DNA from 3 places in the Alkalilimnicola ehrlichii MLHE-1 genome. Region 2 is predicted to be linked to each of the others. Evidence: predicted binding sites of a transcription regulator. Region 2 holds the regulator's gene; each other region holds the start of a gene.
What was found. Region 2 encodes FliA, which starts transcription of late flagellar genes. Its sites were predicted from a motif close to GCTAAAGTTNNNNNNNNNNCNGCCGATA; they were not measured.
Positions count from the first base shown of each region.

Region 1: MLG_RS09845 (methyl-accepting chemotaxis protein) is a predicted target of FliA. The motif match lies at 4,433-4,460, and genes of this name have one in related genera.
Region 3: MLG_RS04595 (chemotaxis protein) is a predicted target of FliA. The motif match lies at 4,387-4,414, and genes of this name have one in related genera.

Region 1 is NC_008340.1:2,201,461-2,208,388, reverse strand. Features, by position in the region: gene dctP (TRAP transporter substrate-binding protein DctP) at 185-1,252, shown strand; gene MLG_RS09860 (thioredoxin family protein) at 1,432-2,010, shown strand; gene MLG_RS09855 (cytochrome C assembly family protein) at 2,063-2,857, opposite strand; gene ffh (signal recognition particle protein) at 3,035-4,405, shown strand; gene MLG_RS09845 (methyl-accepting chemotaxis protein) at 4,510-6,135, shown strand; gene MLG_RS09840 (SLC13 family permease) at 6,239-6,928, shown strand, end outside.
Region 2 is NC_008340.1:1,117,171-1,124,098, reverse strand. Features, by position in the region: gene MLG_RS05070 (chemotaxis protein CheA) at 1-107, opposite strand, end outside; gene MLG_RS05065 (protein phosphatase CheZ) at 177-938, opposite strand; gene cheY (chemotaxis response regulator CheY) at 943-1,338, opposite strand; gene MLG_RS05055 (RNA polymerase sigma factor FliA) at 1,390-2,118, opposite strand; gene MLG_RS05050 (MinD/ParA family protein) at 2,115-2,948, opposite strand; gene flhF (flagellar biosynthesis protein FlhF) at 2,983-4,383, opposite strand; gene flhA (flagellar biosynthesis protein FlhA) at 4,402-6,522, opposite strand; gene flhB (flagellar biosynthesis protein FlhB) at 6,593-6,928, opposite strand, start outside.
Region 3 is NC_008340.1:1,006,777-1,013,704, reverse strand. Features, by position in the region: gene MLG_RS04620 (flagellar hook protein FlgE) at 1-589, opposite strand, end outside; gene MLG_RS04615 (flagellar hook assembly protein FlgD) at 618-1,286, opposite strand; gene flgC (flagellar basal body rod protein FlgC) at 1,337-1,792, opposite strand; gene flgB (flagellar basal body rod protein FlgB) at 1,807-2,211, opposite strand; gene MLG_RS04600 (CheR family methyltransferase) at 2,516-3,349, opposite strand; gene MLG_RS04595 (chemotaxis protein) at 3,402-4,340, opposite strand; gene flgA (flagellar basal body P-ring formation chaperone FlgA) at 4,622-5,299, shown strand; gene flgM (flagellar biosynthesis anti-sigma factor FlgM) at 5,451-5,771, shown strand; gene MLG_RS04580 (flagella synthesis protein FlgN) at 5,814-6,293, shown strand; gene rplS (50S ribosomal protein L19) at 6,503-6,856, opposite strand; gene trmD (tRNA (guanosine(37)-N1)-methyltransferase TrmD) at 6,879-6,928, opposite strand, start outside.

The sequences.
Region 1 (6,928 bases), 1.1 Mb from region 2:
TCGTAAAGCCTAAACCAGACGTCGGCATTTGGCGACGTTGGGCGTCCGGGCCCGGACGCGTGCATGCGGCCACTCTGTGCTAGGGTTGTAAAAGACGCGTGATTACCGTCGGCCGGCCTGGGACCTGTGGGGTCCACGCCGGGCAATTGAAAGCGTGCATTGTTGGATAACTAAGGAGACTCTGATGAAGAGAACGTCTTGGCTGATCTCCACGGCTGCTGTGACAGCTTTGGGTCTCTCGGCCTGCGGGGGGGATGCGCCGGATACCGAGGCGAATGGTGAGGCGGCCGCGCCCGCGCCCGAGATGCAGACCTGGCGCGTCGCTCTGGAGGAGATCGAGGGTAGTGTCCAGCACCGCTATGCGGAACGCTTTGCCGAGCTGGTGGAGGAGCGCACGGACGATGTGGAGTTCGTCATCTACAGCTACGGTGAGCTGAGCCCGAGCTTCGATGAGATCTACACCCAGCTTCAGGACGGGGCCGTGCAGTTCGGCTTTGGTTCCGGCTTCTTCGGCGGGGTGGTCCCGGAAAACGACGTCTTCAGCCTGAGTTTCGTGCTGACCGACGACGAGTGGACCAACACCCAGATCCTCAACGATGAGGCATTTCTCTGGAGTGACCCGCTGCAATCGGCCTTCCGCGACCGCGATGTCCAGATCCTCTCATTGGTCCCTGAGGGCTGGCAGGTCTGGGCCGGTAATGTAGAGATTCGCAGCGTGGAGGACTTCGAGGGCGTGCGCATCCGCGTGATGGATAACCGTCTGCTGCGCCAGACCTACAGCGCTTACGGCGCCGATCCGACCTCCGTCAGCTATGCCGACATCTACGGTGCGCTGGAGACCGGTTCCATTGACGCCAACATCCAGCCGGTGTTCGCCCACCAGGAGATGAGCTTCTACGAAGTCCAGGACTACATGATCTTTGGCCGGCACAAGCCCTTCGTCGCCGCCTGGCTGGCCAACCGGGACTTCTGGGACAACCTCTCCGAGGAGCACAGGCAGGTCATCCGTGAGGTCAACGAGGAGTTGGTGGAGTACATCCACGAGGTCCAGGTGGAGCTCAACGACCGCCGCATGGACCAGATCCTCGAGGCGCGGCCGGATGTGGAGATTATCGATATCGACGAGGAGACCCGCGAGGCCTTCCGCGAGGCCAGCATGCCGGTGCGTGACACCTACGTGGAGATGACCGGCGAGCGGGGTGGCCAGATCCTGGACCTCCTGCTGGAGACGGTGGAGGCGCACCGGGACTGAGCGTGCCCGACCCAGGTCGGCCCGTGGCCGGCCAAGGGGCCTGGCCCCAATGGAAAAGGCCTGCCGCTACCGGCAGGCCTTTTCTTATGTCCGGGAACGGGGGTATGTTGAAGCCCGGCCGCGCCGGACGGCGGAACGCCTGGCGGGCTACGCAACGAGTGAACCAAGGAGCCGATACCATGGTAAGGACCGAATCGACAATGATGCCGCTGGGGACAGCGGCCCCGGACTTCACCCTGCCTTCCACCGAGGGTGGCGAGGTCAGCCTGGAGCAGGTCCGTGGCGGGCGCGGCCTGCTGGTGGCCTTCATCTGTAACCACTGCCCCTACGTCAAGCACATCCGCGGTGGGCTGGCGGCGTTCGCCCGGGACTACGCCAGCAAGGGCATCAACACCGTGGCGATCAGCGCCAACGACATCGAGGCCTACCCCCAGGACAACCTGGAGGCCATGGCCGAGGAGAAGCGGGTGGCGGGGTACGACTTCCCCTATCTGCTGGACGAGACCCAGGAGGTGGCCAAGGCATACGGTGCGGCCTGCACCCCGGACTTCTTCCTGTTTGATGCCGATCTCAAGCTCGTCTACCGGGGCCGGTTTGATGCGGCCACACCCGGCAATGACCAACCGGTGGACGGACGGGACTTGCGGGCGGCCGCCGACGCCCTGCTCCGGGGCGAGACCCTCCCTGAGGAGCAGCAGCGGCCGAGCATGGGCTGCAATATCAAGTGGAAACCGGGGAACGAGCCGGCCTACTTCTAGTCGCGAAACAGCGGCGGTGGGGCAGTGAGGGCCCGCCGCCGGCCGCCCCAGGTCAGGCGAGTAGCAATTCCAGCACGAATTTGCTGCCGAAATAGGCCAGCATCAGTGCGGCGAAGCCGCCGAGCGTCCAGCGCACGGCGGTCTGGCCCCGCCAGCCCAGCCGCCAGCGGCCCACCAGCAGCGTGCCGAAGACCACCCAGGCGACCACCGAGAGCGTGGTCTTGTGGACCAGGTGCTGGGCCAGCAGGTCATCCACGAACACCAGGCCGGTGAGCAGGCCCACGGAGAGCAGCGCGAAGCCCAGCCAGAGCATCCCGAACAGCTGTTGCTCCATGGTGTTGAGTGCCGGCAGCCGGCGCACGAAGCCCCCCATGCGCCGGTGCCGCAGGCGGTAATCCAGGGCGGCCAGGATCAGCGCCTGAATGGCCGCCAGGGCCAGGGTGCTGTAGCCGAGCATGGAGGTGAGGATGTGCAGGTCGACCCCGGGCTCGCGCGGCACCACCGTGCCGCAGTCGGGGGTGCAGGCCATCAGCACACTGAAGGCGCTGATCGGCAGCAGGATGACACCGAGGTGGCAGACCGGCAGGCGACTGGTGGCCAGCAGCATGCCCACCACCATGAACAGGCTGACCACCGCCAGGGCATTGAAAAAGCCCAGGTTGAGCCCAACCGGTGTCCACACCGCCGACCAGACCACGACCGCGTGCAGCAGCGCCGCCACCGCCGCCAGCCCCAGGGGCAGGCCGCGGCCCGTCACCCGGGCGGTGCCGTGGATCAGGCGTAGGAACAGCAGGCCGCCGGCCAGAAGGTGGAGAGCGGCGGCCAGCATGGCGATAAGCAACAGCATGGTCAGGTTGAAGCGTCTCCGGGCAGCCCCCGGGAAACAGGGGGGCAAACTGGGAATCTGCGCTGATCATCGCATACAAGCTGAAACACGGGAAGTCAGCGAAGGCCGCTAACGATATACTGATGCCAAACTCCGGGTGGGTGGACGCCCACCCCCGGCAACGGGACGAGATGAACCATGTTTGACAACCTCAGTGGACGCCTCTCGGACGCCATGGGCCGCTTGCGCGGCAAAGGGCGTCTGACCGAGGACAACATCAAAGATACCCTGCGCGAAGTGCGCATGGCGCTGCTGGAGGCCGATGTGGCCCTGCCGGTGGTGCGCGAGTTCATCGCCCAGGTGCGCGAGCGCGCCATGGGGGCGGAGGTGATGAAAAGCCTCACCCCCGGACAGGCACTGATCAAGATCGTCAAGGACGAACTGGTCCAGGTCATGGGCGAAGAGAACGACGCCCTGGACCTGGCCGCCAAGCCGCCAGCGGTGGTGCTGCTCGCCGGCTTGCAGGGCTCGGGCAAGACCACCAGCACCGCTAAGCTCGCCCGCTATCTCACCGAGCGGGAGAAGAAAAAGGTGCTGGTGGTCAGTTGCGACATCTACCGCCCGGCGGCCATCGAGCAGCTGCGTACCCTCGCCGACGAGGTGGGCGTGGAGTGGTTCCCCAGCGCCGCCGATCAGGACCCGGAGCGGATCGCCCGGGCGGCGCTGGATCACGCCCGCAAGCAGTTTTTCGACGTCCTGCTGGTGGACACCGCCGGCCGGCTGCATATCGATCAGGACCTCATGGACGAGGTGCAGCGCCTGCACAAGGCCGTGACGCCGGTGGAGACGCTGTTCGTGGTCGACAGCATGACCGGCCAGGACGCGGCCAACACCGCGCGCGCCTTCCACGACGCCCTGCCGCTCACCGGCGTGATCCTGACCAAGACCGATGGCGACGCCCGGGGCGGGGCGGCCCTGTCCATCCGCCACATCACGGGCAAGCCCATCAAGTTCCTGGGGGTGGGGGAGAAGACCACCGCCCTGGAGCCCTTCCACCCCGACCGGGTCGCCTCCCGGATCCTCGGCATGGGCGACGTGCTCTCCCTGGTCGAGGAGGTGGAGCGCAAGGTCGACCGCAGCGAGGCCGAGAAGCTCAGCAAGAAGCTCAAGAAGGGCAAGGGCTTCGACCTTGAGGACTTCAAGTCGCAGATGGAGCAGGTGAACAAGCTGGGGGGCATCGGTGGGCTGATGGACAAGATGCCGGGCATGGGCAACATGTCCGAGCAGGTCAAGGGCCGGATGGACGACAAGCAGGTGCGCCGCCTGGTGGCCATCATCAATTCCATGACCCCGGATGAACGGCGCCGGCCCGATATCATCAACGGCTCCCGCAAGCGCCGCATCGCCCAGGGCTCCGGCACCCAGGTGCAGGAGGTCAACCGCCTGCTCAAGCAGTTCAAACAGATGCAGAAGATGATGAAGCAGATGAAGAAAAAGGGCGGCATGCAGCGGATGATGCGCCAGCTCGGCGGGGGCGGCGGACAGTTGCCGCCGGGCATGGGCTTCTGACACCGGAGGGCACCGTTTGCCGCACCCGCTCAAGTTACCCCGTAAGGCGTCGATGTTAAGAGGGCACGCCATGACTGAAAAGGACCTTACGGGGCAGGTGTCCAATGAATCTTGTCAATCGCTTCAACAACTGGCCAATCTGGGTGCGGCTGCTGCTGGCCATCTGGCTCATGCTGGTGGTCGCCTGGAGTGCGCTCATCGCCTGGTCGGTCTACGAACAGCGCAACACCGCGCTCACCCAGGCGGTCACCTTCAGTGAGACCATGAATGAAATGACCATGGCCGGTCTCACCACGCTGATGATCCTCTGGAAGATGGATGACCGGGACGAGTTCCTGGACCAGATCCTCGCCCTCCACAACATGGAGGACCTGCGCGTGCTGCGCTCCGAGGCCGTCAGCCGGCAGTTCGGCGAGGGGTTGGCGGTGAGCCAGCCGGCCAATGCCGTCGAGGAGCAGGTGCTGGCCAGCGGTGAGGCGCATATCGAGGTGGAGCCGGGGGGTGATCACCTTTACGCGGTCATCCCGAACGTCAACGCGCGGGACTACCTGGGTAAAAACTGCATGGCCTGTCACGCCATGGCCGAGGAGGACGAGGTGTTGGGGGCGGTCAGCATGCGCATCGGCCTGCAGGAGGTGAACCAGGCCGTGTTCCGCTTTGGCACCCTGGTCTTCGGCCTGGCGGTGTTGCTCAGCATCCCCTTGCTGGGCGTGGTCTATCTGTTCATCAAACGCTTCGTCTCCGCGCCGCTCAGCGATATGACCGAGCGGCTGGAGGACATCGCCAGCGGTGACGGGGATCTGACCCGCCGGCTGCCCGACCGGGGCACGGATGAGATCGGCAAGGCCTCGCTGGCCTTCAACCACACCATGGACAAGTTCCACGACCTGGTGAAACGGGTGGTCAACACCGCCAGCCGGCTGACCGATGCCGCAGACCGGGTCTCGTCCGTGACCGTGCAGACCAACCAGGGGGTGGAGTCCCAGCGCGAGCAGATCGAACAGGTGGCGACGGCCATGAATGAGATGACCGCCACCGCCCAGGAGGTGGCCCGCAACGCGCAGGACGCCGCCCAGGCCACCCGCGCCGGTGCCGAGGCCTCGGAGCGGGGCCAGGATGTGGTGGAGCGCACCATCGCCAGCATCGACCGGTTGGCCGAGGAGGTGCAGAAGGCCTCTGAGGTGATCCGCAAGCTGGCAGTGGACAGCGAGCGCATCGGTGAGGTCTCCGACCTGATTCGGGAGATCGCCGAACAGACCAACCTGCTGGCGCTCAACGCCGCCATCGAGGCGGCCCGCGCCGGCGACGCCGGTCGCGGCTTTGCCGTGGTCGCCGACGAGGTCCGCTCGCTGGCCAGCCGGACCCACGAGTCCACCCAGAGCATCCAGGAGATGATCAGCGGCCTGCAGCAGGAGACCCAGACCGCGGTCCAGGTCATGGAGGCCGGTTACGGCCAGGCGCAGCAGACCGTGGGGCAGGCGGGCGATGCCGGCGAGGCTTTGAAGGAGATCGCCTCCTCGGTACAGACCATCAGCAGCTCCAACGAGCAGATCGCCAGTGCGGCTGAGGAGCAGAGCGCGGTGGCCGAGGAGATCAACCGCAATATCACCAGCATCACCGATGTGGCCGAGCAGACGGCCAACGGGTCCCGCGAGACCGCCACTGCTGGCGATGAGCTGGCGAAACTGGCCCGGGAGCTGAAGGGGCTGGTGGGGCAGTTCAAGGTCTGAGGTGAGTCCGCCCGGTCCCGATAATACGCAACAGCCCGAACGCGCGGCCCATCACTGGCGCCGGGTGTTCGGGCTGTTGCTGGGACCTTCGCTCTTCGCACTGATGGTGGGACTGGGGCCGCCCGGGGAGCTCTCGCCCGAGGCCTGGCGGGTCGCCGCGCTGACCTTGTTGATGGCCACCTGGTGGGTCAGTGAAGCGCTGCCGCTGCCCGTCACGGCCCTGTTGCCGGTGGTGGTACTGCCGCTTATGGGGGTCAGCAGCGTGGAGAGTGCCGCGGCCCCCTACGCCAACCCGCTGATCTTTCTCTTCCTCGGTGGCTTTCTGTTGGCCATGGCGATCCAGCGCTGGAATCTGCACCGGCGTATCGCGATCACCATCCTGAGCCTTGCCGGCCGGCGGCCGGACCTGCTGATCGGGGGCTTCATGGTCGCCACGGCGGGCCTCAGTATGTGGGTCAGCAACACCGCCACCGCTGCCATGATGCTGCCGATCGGACTGTCGGTGATTGCCCTGCTGGAGGACAGAGGGGGGCGGATCGAGCGGGATTTCGTCCTCGGCCTGCTCATCGGTATCGCTTTTGCCGCGAACATCGGCGGTATGGGCACCCTTATTGGGACGCCGCCCAATGCGCTGCTGGCCGGGTTCCTGGCCGATCGCCAGGGCGTGGTGATCGGCTTCGCCCAGTGGATGTTGTTGGGCGTCCCGCTGGCGCTGACCCTGCTGCTGATCACCTGGTGGCTGTTGACCCACAAGGTCTACCGCGTGGAGCGCCAGACCATGGAGGGGATCACG
Region 2 (6,928 bases):
TCAGGCCGCTGCTCCAGATCCACCAGCTGTTCACCGAGGTTGTCCAGGATTTCCCGGGACTCCACCAGGAAGTCCTGGACGATGTCGTCTTCGATGTCGATCCCCATGCCTGCCCCCTGATTGTGATGCGGTGGCGGAGCGGCCGGCGCCCGCCGGCGGGCGGTGCGGCGTACGGCTCAGAAGCCGAGGCTGGACAGCAGGTCGTCCACGTCGTCCTGGCCCTTGACCACGTCCTCGCCCTTGCCGGGCATCTGCGGCCCCTCGCCCCGCATGTCGGTCTCCTTGCTCTCCCGGGGCTTATCGGCAGCCCGGCGGGTTTCTTCACCCCGGGCCTTGCCGGACAGGGCGACCATCTGCACCAGGTTCTCCTCGACCTCCTCCACCAGTCCGATGACCCGGCGGATAATCTGGCCGGTGATGTCCTGGTAGTCCTGGGCCATCAGCGCCTCGGAGAGCTTGCTGTGCAGGTCGGAGGCGGAGAGCCGGGTGCGTCCCAGGAAGCCGTCGATATCCCGCGACAGGGTACGGAACTCGTCGGCGGAGAGCTCACGGCGGCGAAAGGCGCGCCAGCGCTCGGCCAGCTCGGCGGACTGGTCGCGCAGCGTATCGGTGAGCGGCATGGCCTCCTCGATAATGCCCAGCGTCCGGTGCGCGGCCTGCTCGGTCATGGTGATGACGTAGTTCAGGCGCTCGCGGGCATCGGGGATGTCGTTGGCCGCGATGTCCGACAGCCGGGTGTCCAGCTTGAAGGACTTGATGGCCTCGTGCAGATCGCGGGTGAGCTGCCCCAGCTGCTGGAAGAGCTCAGTCTCGCGCAGGTGGGTCAACTCGTCGACGATGGCGTCAGCGGTTTGGGCATCGCCCTGCTCCACGGCGGCCAGCAGGCGCTCGGCGGCCTCCCGGTACTGCGCCAGGGTGTCGTCCTGTTCACGCCCCATGGATTCAGGCCCCCCCGGCGTCGATCCGCTCGAAGATCTTCTCGATCTTCTCCCTCAGGGTGACCGCGGTGAAGGGCTTGACGATATAGCCGTTGACCCCGGCCTGGGCCGCCGCGATGATCTGGTCCCGTTTGGCCTCGGCGGTGACCATGAGCACCGGCAGGTCCTTGAGCTCCGGGTCGGCGCGCACCTCCTTGAGCAGGTCCAGGCCGCTCATGCCCGGCATGTTCCAGTCGGTGACCAGGAAATCGATGCCGCCGCGCTTGAGGATGGGCAACGCCGTCTTGCCGTCGTCCGCCTCCACCGTGTTGTTGAAGCCCAGGTCGCGCAGCAGGTTCTTGATGATCCGCCTCATCGTCGAGAAATCGTCCACGATGAGGATCTTCATATTCTTGTTCATGGCTATGGCTATCCCCCTAATTGCATCCGGCCCAGTGGTGTTCGGCACGGCTCAGCTCCGGCCGAGCCATTCCTTTAACGCCTCTCGCAGCTTGACCACAATCCGACCGTGGATCTGGCTGACGCGTGACTCGGTGACATTCAACACCTCGCCGATCTCGCGCAGGTTGAGTTCCTCGTCGTAGTACAGGGCCATGATGAGCTGCTCCCGTTCGGGCAGCCGGCGGATGGCCTCGGCCAGTGCCCTCTGGAAGCCCTCGTCCGTGATCTCGGCGAACGGCTCCGGATGATCCCCGGGCAACTGATGGGGCTCGCCGGTGGCCGGATCCTCCTGGTCGATGCTGAAGATGCGGGATGTGGAGACATCCTGCAGGATCTGGTGGTACTCATCGAGGGTGATGCCCAGCTCCTGGGCCACCTCGTGGTCGCGGGCATCTCGCCCGGTCCGATGCTCCACGGCCCGGATGGCCTCGGCCACCGAGCGGCCCTTGCGGTGTACCGAGCGCGGGGTCCAGTCCAGCCGCCGGATCTCGTCCAGCATCGCGCCGCGGATCCGGATACCGGCGTAGGTCTGAAAGCTGGCCCCCTGACCGGGGTCGAACTGCCGCGCCGCCTCCAGCAGGCCCACCATGCCGGCCTGGATCAAATCGTCCAATTGCACACTGGGCGGCAAACGGCCGGCCAAGTGGTGAGCGATGCGTTTGACCAGCGAGGCGTGCTGCACCAGCAGATCGTTGTCGTGCTGAGCCGCCACCTCGGCGTACATGGCATGTCCGTTCATGAGGACACCTCCCCGGTGCTGTGTTGCACCAGGCGCTCCACGAAGAACTCCAGGGTGCCGGCCAGATGCGCCGGCGAGGGCCACTTACGCACCCGCATGGCCATGTCCTTGAAGGCCCGCGCGGCCGGGCTGCCCGGGTAACTGGTCACCACCGGCTGCTGCTTCTGCACCGCACGGCGCAGGCAGTCGTCCTCGGGGACCATGCCCACGTAGTCGATGGCCAGGTCCAGGAACCGGTCGGTGGCGGCGGAGAGCTTGCGGAACAACTGCCGGCCCTCCTCGGGGGAACGCACCCGGTTGGCCACCATGTGAAAGCGCTCCACCCCGTGGTCGCGGTTGAGCACCTTGATCAGGGCGTAGGCATCGGTGATGGAGGAGGGCTCGTCACAGACCACCACCAGGACCTCGCGCGAGGCCTTGGCGAAGCTCATGACACCGTCGGAGATGCCGGCGGCGGTATCCACCAGCAGGTAGTCCAGCTCGTGATTGAGCTCGCTGAAGCTGCGGATCAGCCCGGCATGCTCCGCGGGGGTGAGTTCGGCCATGCGCTGGGTGCCCGACGAGGCCGGCACGATGGTGAAGTCCCCGGGCGCCTGGAGCAGCACCTCCTCCAGGCTGGCCGTGCCGTCAATGACGTGGGAGAGGTTCTTTCGCGGCGACAGACCGAGCATCACATCCACGTTGGCAAGCCCCAGGTCCGCGTCCATGAGCATGACGCGCTGCTTCTGCGCACTGAGTGCCGCCGCCAGGTTGACGGACACGTTGGTCTTGCCGACACCGCCCTTGCCGCTGGTTACGGCAATGACCTTGACCGGTCTGGGATTAGCCATGCGTCTCAGTCCTGCTGCCTGATCGGAATCCGTGTTACTCGCCTGCATGCCTTGAACCGCCCAGGCTCAGCGCCAGGGCCTCCTCGTCCACTTCCTGGTGGCACTCCTCCACCAAGGTACTAGCTAGTTCGGCTAGTCTATCACCCCTGGCAACCTCAAGGTCTTCCGGCACCCGTTGTCCGGTCCCCAGCCAGGCGATGGGCAGCCGGCTACGCAGGGCCACGGTGAGCAGCCCGCCCAGGCTGGTGGCCTCATCCAGTTTGGTGAAGATGCAGCCCTGCGGCTCCGCCACCGCGAAGGCGCGCATGGATTCGGTCAGCGTGCTCAACTGGGTCGCCGCCGACAGGACCAGGCAGGTGCGCAGTCGCCGACTGCTCTCGCGCAGGGCCGTGAACTGCTCGGCAAGGCGCACGTCACGCTGGCTCATGCCCGCCGTGTCCACCAGCACCAACCGCTTGTCATCGAGATTCTCCAATACCCCGGCCAGCTCCTCGCCGCTGGCGGCGTTGTAGACCGGCACTTGCAGGATGCTGGCGAAATTGCGCAACTGGTCCTGGGCGCCGATGCGGAAGGTATCGGTGGAGACCAGGGCCACCTGATCGCGGCCGTGCTTAAGGGCAAAGCGCGCCGCCAGCTTGGCCACGGTGGTGGTCTTGCCCACCCCGGTGGGCCCCACCAGGGCCATCACCCCGCCCTGCTCCAGGATGTCGTCCTCGGCCACCTGCAGGTTGCGCTCGATGATCGCCAGGGCACGGGCCCAGGCCTCGCCCGGTTCCGCCTCGGCGGGGATGTGGTCGGCCAGGCGGCGGGCCACGTCACTGCCCATCCCCATATCGGCCAGGCGCTTGAGCAGCCCGGCCCGGGCCGGGTGCCGCTGCCCCATCCGGCCCCACTCCATCAGGCTGAGCTGACTCTCGAACAACCCGCGCAACTGGCGCAGCTCCTCGCGCATCTCATTCATGGCCGGGTCCTGGGCCCACTCCACCCGGGGCGCGGTCTCAGCCCCTCGGCCCCGGCGCCGCACAGGCCGTTCCCCCGCCGCCGGTTGCTGCGCCGCCGCCTCGCGACTGGACTGCTCATGGGCGGCCTGGAGATCGGCGAACAGGGCCTCCCCGTCGTCATCGTCGCCCACGGTGATGTCCACCTGCCGCCGGGACGCCCCGCCAGCGGCGGCCGCCTCCGCGGTCGTCTGACGGCGGTGGCGGTTCTCGCCGATGGCCCCCAGCGGCAAACCGCCGGGACGCCCCGCCCCCCGCTCGCCGGCGCCACCCGCCGCCTGCTGCACGGCCCGCTCGTCGTAGTCGATGGCGGAGATCACCTCCACCCCACCCTCAACCGGCTTGGTGGAGAGGATCACGGCCTCGGGGCCGTGCTCCTCGCGCACCTTACGGATGGCCTGCCGCATGTCCTCGGCGAATATGCGCTGGATCTTCATCGCCTGCCCTCTTGTCCTTTATTGGCCGCCGCCGACCTGCTGTTGCTGGCCTACGGTGGCTACGATGCGAACCTGGCGGTCATCCGGGATCTCGTTGTACGAGAGCACGTGCAGGCTGGGCACGCTGTGGCGGATAAGCCGCTGCAGCCAACTCCTCAGTTGCGGCGAGGTGAGCAGGACCGCCGGCTGACCCGCCATCTCCTGCTTGCGGGTGGTGTCCGCCAACGACTGCTGGAGGCGCTCGGCCAGGCCCGGCTCGAAGCCGCCCGACGTTTCCCCGCCGCCCTGTATTGCATTTAGCAACATCTGTTCCAGTTGCGGATCCAGGGTCATCACCGGCAGCTCCCGGGTCATGCCGGCGATGTTCTGCACGATCTGGCGGCCCAGTGCCTCGCGCGCCGCCTGGGTGAGCTGGGCCGGGTCCTTGCTGCGCGCCCCGTACTCGGCCAGGATCTCGACAATGCTGCGCATGTCGCGCACCGGGATGCGCTCCTCCAGCAGGTTCTGCAGCACCTTCACCACCACCGACAACGGCAGGGTGTTGGGCACCACCTCCTCCACCAGCTTGGGCTGGCTCTGGGCGAGGATATCCAGCAGCTTCTGCACCTCCTCGTGCCCCAGCAGGCGGTGGGCGTTCTGCTGCACCAGTTGCGACAGGTGGGTGGCGATCACCGTGCTGGTGTCCACCACCGTGTAGCCGAGGGTCTGGGCGTAATCCCGCTGCGAGGGCTCGATCCAGACCGCCTCCAGGCCGAAGGCCGGGTCCTTGGTGGGGATGCCCTTGACCTGGCCCTGAACGCTGCCGGGGTTGATGGCCAGTTCGCGCCCGGGCTGCACCTCTGCCTCGGCCACCGGCACCCCCTTGATGGAGATCCGGTAGGTGTTGGGGCCCAGGTCCAGGTTGTCGCGGATGTGCACCGGCTGGATGAGAAAGCCGAGGTCCTGCGAGAGCTTCTTGCGCACCCCCTTGATCCGGGTGAGCAACTGGCCGCCCTGGTTGCGGTCCACCATCGGGATCAGGCCGTAACCCACCTCCAGGCCCACCACGTCCACCGGCGGTACGTCGTCCCAGCTGAGCTCGCGCTGCTCCGGCGACTTGGCCTCGGCCTGCTCACCGCTGGCCTTGGCACCGGCCTGCGCCTCGGCCTCGGCGACCTCCTTCTGGCGCTGGGTAATCAGGTAGGCGGCGGTGAGGCAGACGGTGCCGAAAAAGGCGAAGGGCAACAGCGGCATGCCCGGGATCAGCCCCAGGAAGAAGATGACACCGCCCACCACCCAGAGCACCCGCGGGTTGCTGAACAGTTGCCCGGTGACCGCGTCGCTCATCTTCTGGCTGTCCGCTACCCGGGTGACGATGATGGCGGTGGCGGTGGAGAGCACCAGCGAGGGGATCTGCGCCACCAGTCCGTCGCCGATGGTTAGCAGCGAATAGTTGCGCACGGCATCGCCAAAGATCATGTCGTGCTGCAGCATGCCGATGGACAGCCCGCCGACCAGATTGATGACCAGGATCAGGATGCCGGCGATGGCATCGCCGCGGACGAACTTGCTCGCGCCATCCATGGAGCCGTAGAAGTCGGCCTCGCGGGCCACCTCCTCGCGCCGCTCCTTGGCCTGCTTCTGGTCGATAATGCCGGCGTTCAGATCGGCGTCGATGGCCATCTGCTTGCCAGGCAGCGCATCCAGGGTAAAGCGGGCGGAGACCTCGGCCACCCGGCCGGCCCCCTTGGTGACCACCACGAAGTTGATGATGATCAGGATGGTGAAGACCACCAGGCCGACGGCGTAGTTGCCACCGATGACGAACTCGCCGAAGGACTCGATCACCCGCCCGGCGGCTGCGGTACCGGTATGGCCGTCGAGCAGGATGATCCGGGTGGAGGCCACGTTCAGCGCCAGGCGCAGCAGGGTGGCGATGAGCAGGATGGTGGGGAAGACCGCGAAGTCCAGCGGCCGCATGGCGTAGACAGTGACCAGCAGGATGGACAGCGAGAGCACGATGTTGAAGGTGAACAGCAGATCCAGCCCGATGGGCGGCAGCGGCACCACCAGCATCATCAGCAGGGCCACCACCAGCAGGGGCGTACCCAGGCCCAGCGGGCCGACACTGCGCAGATTGTCCATCAGGGTGGCGTTCATCGTCTTTTATCCGCTCCTCTGCTCCGGCCCTTTGCGGGCCGCTCCTGCCGGGTTTTTGTCACCGGCGCCGTCAGTCGTCTGACGCCCGCTCCCCGGGCGCCCCCTGCTCGGCGTAGGCCCGGAATTCCGCCGGGATGTCCGGCGCCGGGCGCCGCGGCGCCTCGCTCTGCCCGCCCCGGGCGGCCCGGAGCTGGTAGATGTAGGCCAGCACCTGGGCCACGGCCATGTAGAGGCCGGCGGGGATCTCCTGGTCGATGTCCGTGGTGTGATACAAGGCCCGTGCCAACGGCGGCGCCTCGAACAGCGGGATACCGTGCTCACCGGCGATCTCGCGGATGCGCAGCGCCACCTGGTCCTTGCCCAGGGCCACCACCCGGGGCGCGCGCATCCTGAGCTGGTCGTACTG
Region 3 (6,928 bases), 110 kb from region 2:
CCGGATTGTTCTCATCCGGCCCCACCCACTCGAGCTGATCGAAGTCCGCCAGGCGATCGTCGGCATCCAGCGTGTAGGCCGGCGGAATCTCGGCGCCGGCGTTCAGGTTGGCCTGGATCCGCGCCTCGGTGGTTGCCTCGGGGGCCACATTGCCGGTCTCCACCCGCAGCTCCTGCTGGCCGTCACCGACGATGTTGCCGTCGCCATCGGCGGCGAAGCCGGTCAGGCGCTTGCCGGCCGAGTTGGTAATCCAGCCCTCCCGGTCCAGCTGGAAGGCGCCGGACCGGGTGTAGGAGATATCGCCGTCGTCACTGAGACGGAAGAAACCCTTGCCGCTGATCCCCAGGTCCAGGCTGTTCTCGGTAAAGTCGAACTGCCCCTGGCTGAATTGCTGGCCGACGTTCTGCAGCCGGACCCCCTGGCCGATCGCCAGCCCGGTCACCCCCAGGTTGCTGGACGCGAACAGGTCGGCGAACTCCGGCCGGCTTTCCTTGAAACCCCAAGTGGAGCTGTTGGCGATGTTGTCGCCGGTGATGTTGAGTTCCGACTGGGCGGCGTTCAGCCCGGTAAGCGATGTTCCGAATGACATAACGAATCCCCTTTTTGTTCGATCGCTGTTACTGCACCCGACGGATATCGGACAGGGCCATCTCGCCGATGCCGTCCAGATTCACCCGCGGCCCCCGTTCGTTCTCACCGGCCAGGGTCACGCTGACCACCGGTGCTGAGTTCATGACCCTCAGGCTCCGTTCCTCGCCCTCCACCTGGGTGGAGGCGGTCACCCGGTACGCCCCCGGGGGCAACGTACGTCCGTCGTCGGCACGCCCGTCCCAGGCAAACCGGTAGTCGCCGCTCGGCTGCTCGCCGGTGGCAAGGGTGCGGACCCGCTCACCCGCGGCGTTGTGGATGTGGATGTTGGCGTTGGCGACCGCCGAGGGGAGCTGGACGATGCCGGTCATCTCGCCGTCGGCGGGCAGCCGGCCGGCATCGGTCTCCACCAGCACCTCACGCCCCACCAGTGAGGCGGCCTGCAGGGCCTGGTTGGCGCGCATGTCCTGCTGAAACTCCGAGAAGGACTTCTGCAACTGGTCCATGCCGGAGGCGGTGGTGAAGGAGGCGATCTGGGACATGAACTCGCCACTCTCCATGGGGTTCATGGGGTCCTGGTTCTGCAGCTGGGTGATCATCAGCTTGAGAAAATCATCCTGTCCGAGCTCGCCGGCCGGCTCCCGCTGGGTCGGTTGTGCCCGGCTGTAGTCGCCGCTTCCGGCTCCGCTGATATTCATTCCTTATCCCCTCTCTATCGCCGCCCGTGGGCCCGCCTGTCCGCCACCGGTCACTGCTGGCCCAACCGCAGGGTCTGCAACAGCAGCTCTTTGGAGGTGTTCATCACCTCCACGTTGTTCTGATAACTGCGTGAGGCGGAGATCATGTTGGTCATCTCCTCCACCGGATTGACGTTGGAGCGGTAGACGTAGCCCTGCTCGTCCGCCTGCGGGTGGTTGGGCATGTAGAGCGGTTGCACGGGGGCATCGCTCTGCACGATATCCTCGACCTTCACGCCCACGTTGGTACCGCGGGCATCGCCCGGGTGGTTGGGATTCCCGGCCGCCTGCCCCTGCTGCGCTGCCTGCAGCACCGAGGCGAAGACCGGCTGGCGCGACCGGTAGGCCTGCTCTGGGCTCCCCGCCACGGTCTCCGAGTTGGCCAGGTTGCTGGCGACGGTGTTGAGGCGGGTCTGCTGGGCGTTCATGCCGGAGCCGGATACATCGAAAACCTTGAACAGGGACATGCGTCAAATCTCCGTCATTCACCGCGAATGGCACCGAGCAGGCCGGTGATGCGATTGCCCAGGAAGGTCAGCGTCGCCTGGTACTGCACCGAGTTCTCGGCAAACCGGGCCTGCTCGACGTGGCTCTCCACCGTGTTGCCGTCCAGGGCCGGGCCGTGGGGCACGCGGTAGAGGGCTTGCGGGTCGCCAGCCAGGCCGCCCCCGCGGCTGACCGCAAAGTGCTTGGCATGGGTTGCCTGCAACGGCTGGGCCTGCTTGCCCTCGGCGGCCCGCATGGCCGCCTGGAAGTCCATATCCTGGGCCTTGTAGTGCGGTGTGTCGGCATTGGCGATGTTGGAGGCCAAGAGCTGCGAGCGCTCGGCGCGCAGGCGCAGGGCCAGTTCCTGGGTGCCAAAGGCTTTGTCCAACGACAGGCTCATTACTCACCTCTCCTGTGGTTTCCATGGGAGATTAAGCAATCAGCATGCCAGGTCAGACATTGGGAGGTGGTGGCGATCTGGGGGCGGGGTGGCGGGTGTTCCCCGGTGGGGCGTCGCCGGCCAGGGATGGCCGGCGACGAGCCTACAGGGATGTACTCGCGGCGTCCCCACCGGGGAACACCCGCCACCCCGCCCCCAGATCGCCAACGCCTGAGTCAGACCATCCGCTCGCCGTCGAGCCAGGACGGGACGGGCGGCTGCCCTTTACCGGCCGCCGGCAAGGCCTTGCCCCGAAGGGGCGGATTCAGGCGCGGCGGTAGACGACACCGCCGTCCAGGCGCTTCATCTCAAAATCCGCCGCATAGCCGGAGAGGGACTCCGAGGCGCCGACGATCAGCCAGCCGCCGGGCCGGACCGCCCGGGCCATGCGGTGAATGATGTCGCGACGGGAATCCGTGGAGAAGTAGATGAGCACATTACGACAGAAGATGATGTCGAACCGACCCAGTGAGGCATAGCTGTCGAGCAGGTTATGTAGCTGAAAGCGGGTCCGGCGCTTGACCTCCGGGCGCACCTCCCAGGTGTCGTCACCCACCTCCCGGAAAAAGCGCTGCTGGCGCTCCGGAGTGAGGCCGCGACGGGCGACACTGGCCCGATACCGCCCCTGACGCGCCATCTCGATCATCCGCGGCGCGATATCGGTGCCCAGGATCTCGGCGTCGATCGCCCCCCGGCCCGACTGGTTGAACTCATCCACCGTCATGCTGATGGAATACGCCTCCTGACCGGAGGAGCAGGCCGCGGACCAGATGCGGATGGAGCGCTGACCACGCTCCACGAAGTCGGGCAGGATGCGCTCGCGCAGGACGCGGAAGGGAAAACCATCCCGGAACCACTGGGTCTCGTTGGTGGTCATCGCCTCGACCACCTTGGCACGCAGGGTCGCACCGCCCGGACGGCGCAGCCGTTCGACCAGCTCCCCCAGATCGGAAACCCGCTGATCCGCCATCAGCGGCCCCAGACGACTCGCCACCAGGTACTGCTTGTTGTCGCCCAACACAATGCCGCTGGACGACTCCAGTAACTGGCGGAACGCCTGGTAGTCTTTCTCTTTAATGGCTGAAACGCTCAAGCTCACTCCCTGCGATAGTCACCACCGCGGCAGGGGTGCGTACCGTGTCGGCCGCACCTCAGCGCTGCGTCACCGCCGCAAGGCGGTTCTCCACCCGCGCCGCCAGTTCATTGGAACGGAACTTCGACAGAAAATCGTCCGCCCCCACCTGCTGGACCATCCGCTCGTTAAAGACCCCGGACAACGACGAATGCAGCAGCACATGGAGCCCCTGCAGGGCCTCGTCGGTGCGGATACGGCTGGTCAGCGTGTAGCCGTCCATGCGGGGCATCTCCACGTCGGAGATCACCATCAGGAGCCGGTCGAGCGGTGAGGGGGTCTCCCCCGTCCAGGCCTTGAGCTGTTCCAGCGCCTCCAGGCCGTCCCGCACGGCGGTGCACGCCAACCCCAGGTCCTCCACAGTGTGCACCACCTGCCGGCGGGCGATGACGGAATCGTCCGCCACCAGCACATGCCAGCCCTCCGCGCCCTGCAGTGCCTCGTCCGCGCCGCCCTCCACCTGCCGCGGGTCCAGCCCGCCGGCGGCGTTGAGTTCGGCCAGCACCTTCTCCACATCGATGATCTGCACCATCTTCCCCTCGATGCGGGCGATGGCGGTCAGGTAGGTCTCCCCGGAGCCCTGGGAGGGCGGCGGCAGCACGTCCTCCCACTGCAGGTTCACGATACGGTCCACCCCAGCCACCAGGAAACCCTGCACCGTACGATTGTACTCGGTGACCACCACGTAGCCGCCATCCCCGACATCCAGCGGCGGGCCACCCACGGCCATGCTCAGGTCCAGCACCGGGATGGTCTGGCCACGGATGTGGGCGATGCCTCGGGCCACCGGGTGGCTCTGGGGGACCCGGCTCAGGCGCGGCGCGGGGATGACCTCCCGCACCTTGAAGACGTTGATGCCGTAGCGCTGGGCGCCGCCGAAATGGAACAGCAACAACTCCATGCGGTTGCGTCCCGCCAGCTGCGTGCGCTGATCGACTGCGTGCAAAATCTGCGACATGACTCCCCCGGTGGCTACAGGACGCCGGTCCAACCCTGGCCTTTGGCATCGGTCGCGGGGCCCGAAACTTGAGGCCCCCGCCCCGGCCCGCCGGCATGCGGGCGGCGAAGGGCCACGGCCCTATTCCACCATAGGTTTTAGTGAATAGGAATGATCGCGGCCACCGAGTGCCCTGGCATGAATCCTGCTGTCACCCTGCACCACCCCAGTCCCCCACAGGGTTCATTGACGGAGCAGCCACAATGCCCAGGCACACCGTGTCGCCCCGGACAATCGGGCTATTGCTGACAGCCATTTTTTTGACGGCCAGCGGTCCCGTGCAGGCGGAGCGCCAGTCGCTCGACGACATCCGGTCCACCGCTGCTACTTGGGTCGAGGGGCAATTTACCGGGCTCGGTGACGAGCTGGAGATCACCATCGGACGGCTGGACCCGCGCCTGCGGCTGCACCCCTGTGACGGCGCCCTGGAGGCGTTTTCTCCCCACGATAATCGGGGTGTTGGCAATCTCACCGTGGGCGTGCGCTGCACCGGCACCCAGCCCTGGACGGTCTATGTCAGCGCCCGGGTGGATACCCAGGTGGAGGTCCTCGTGGCCGCCCGTCCGCTGCGCCGAGGCGAACGCCTGAGGGCCGACAGTGTGACCACCGAGCGCCGCCAGCTCGCCTCACTGCACCGCCCCTACGAGACCGAAGCCGAGCATCTCATCGGCAAGGAGCTGCGCCGATCGCTGCGCCGGGGCGATCTGATTGCCGGCAACGCGCTGGCCGCACCGCAGCTCGTGCAGCGCGGTCGCAGTGTCACGCTGCGCGCGGGCGGCGGCAGGGTGCAGGTGACCGGCCAGGGCAAGGCATTGGAGAGCGGCGTGCTGGGCGATATCGTGCGGGTCGAGGCGGGCAGCTCCGGGCGAGTGGTCGAGGGCCGGGTGGCCGGCGAATCCCTGGTGGAGGTCGGTCGGTGAGGGGCATCGCCACCGGCACGGTTTTCGCATATTCTCAAATCAGCGATAGCCGGCTAAAGTTTCCGGACGATCGGCCGATTGACTATCCAGAGTGACCGCTCAGCCCCACCCCGGGCAACGCTGAGTCAAGATTCTGGACGGAGAGAGCACAATGACGGATCCCATCAACAACGGCAACCGGCTCCCGGCCACCCCGGGACTGACCCCGGGCAATGCCGGCAAGGCAGGTGGCAGCACCCGGCAGGACGGCGCCGGCGAGCGGTCATCGGCTGCCGGCGAGCGCCCCGCCGCCGACCAGGCCGCGGTCTCCGACCGGCTGCAGGCCGTGCGCCAGCAGATCGACGCCACCCCGGAGGTGAACCGGGAGCGGGTCGATGCGCTGAAAGAGCGCATCGCCAACGGCGAGTATCCGGTGGATGCGGAGCGGATCGCCAGCCGCATGGTGGAACTGGAGAACCTCCTGAACGACTGACCGGGCGGCAGGCCGCCCCCGGCACCGTGAGGACGACGGCTTATGACCGACTCTGACCAGGATGACCGCCTCCGTGACAGCCTGCAACGCTGCCAGGAGTGTGCGCACACGGTCATGGCGGTGCTCGAACGGGAGCGCGGCCTGCTGGAGCAGCGCGACCCCGAGGGCCTTACCGCGTTGATGCCCGAGAAGCTGGAGGCGCTGGCGACGCTGGAAGCGGCGGAGCGCCAGCGCGCGGAGGCGGCCTGGGCGCTGGGCTATGCGCCGGACCCGGAGGGCATGCGCCGTCTGCTGCGCGAGCGGTCGGACGCCGGCCTGGAGGCGGAGTGGCAGGCCCTGACCCGCCAGTTGCAGGCACTACAGCGCAGCAACGAGGCCAACGGCCGGTTGATCCACCGCAGCCTGGAGCAGACCGCCGGCATCCTTGCCATCCTGACCGGGGCCCCCGCCCAGGGGGTCACCTACGGGCGGGACGGCGCCCAAGGGGGCGCCGGGCCCGGGCGATGCATCACCAGCGCCTGACGACCGGCGCCGTGGCCGGGCCGGTCGCCCAGCGCGCCGGCTTTGGGGCGGACCGGGGCGAACGTGCGGAACGGGCGATCACCACACTCAGCTAAACCGCCCGATCGTAGCGGCAGCAAACAGGAAGCCCCCGATGGCGTAGCCACCGGGGGCTTCCTGTTGACGGGGCCCGCCGGAGGCAACACCCCGGCGGACGGGCACCCGCCGCCTTACTTCACCTTTTCCTTGATGCGGGCAGACTTGCCGCTGCGCTCGCGCAGGTAGTAAAGCTTGGCGCGGCGCACGTCACCCCGGCGCTTGACCTTCACGCTCTCGATGATCGGGCTGTAGGTCTGGAAGACGCGCTCGACGCCCTCACCATGGGAGACCTTGCGCACCGTGAAGGCACTGTTGATGCCGCGGTTGCGCTTGGCAATCACCACGCCCTCGAAGGCCTGCAGACGCTCACGACCGCCTTCCTTCACCCAGACCTGGACGGTCACGGTGTCGCCGGGACCGAACTCGGGAATCTTGGCCTCGCGGGCCGCCATCTGCTCCTTGTCGAGCTGCTCGATGATGTTCATGCCTGTACCCTCGGTTCTCGATTTACCGGTCCGCTGCCCGGTGCTCATCAATGAATTCTTCCAGAAGCCGGC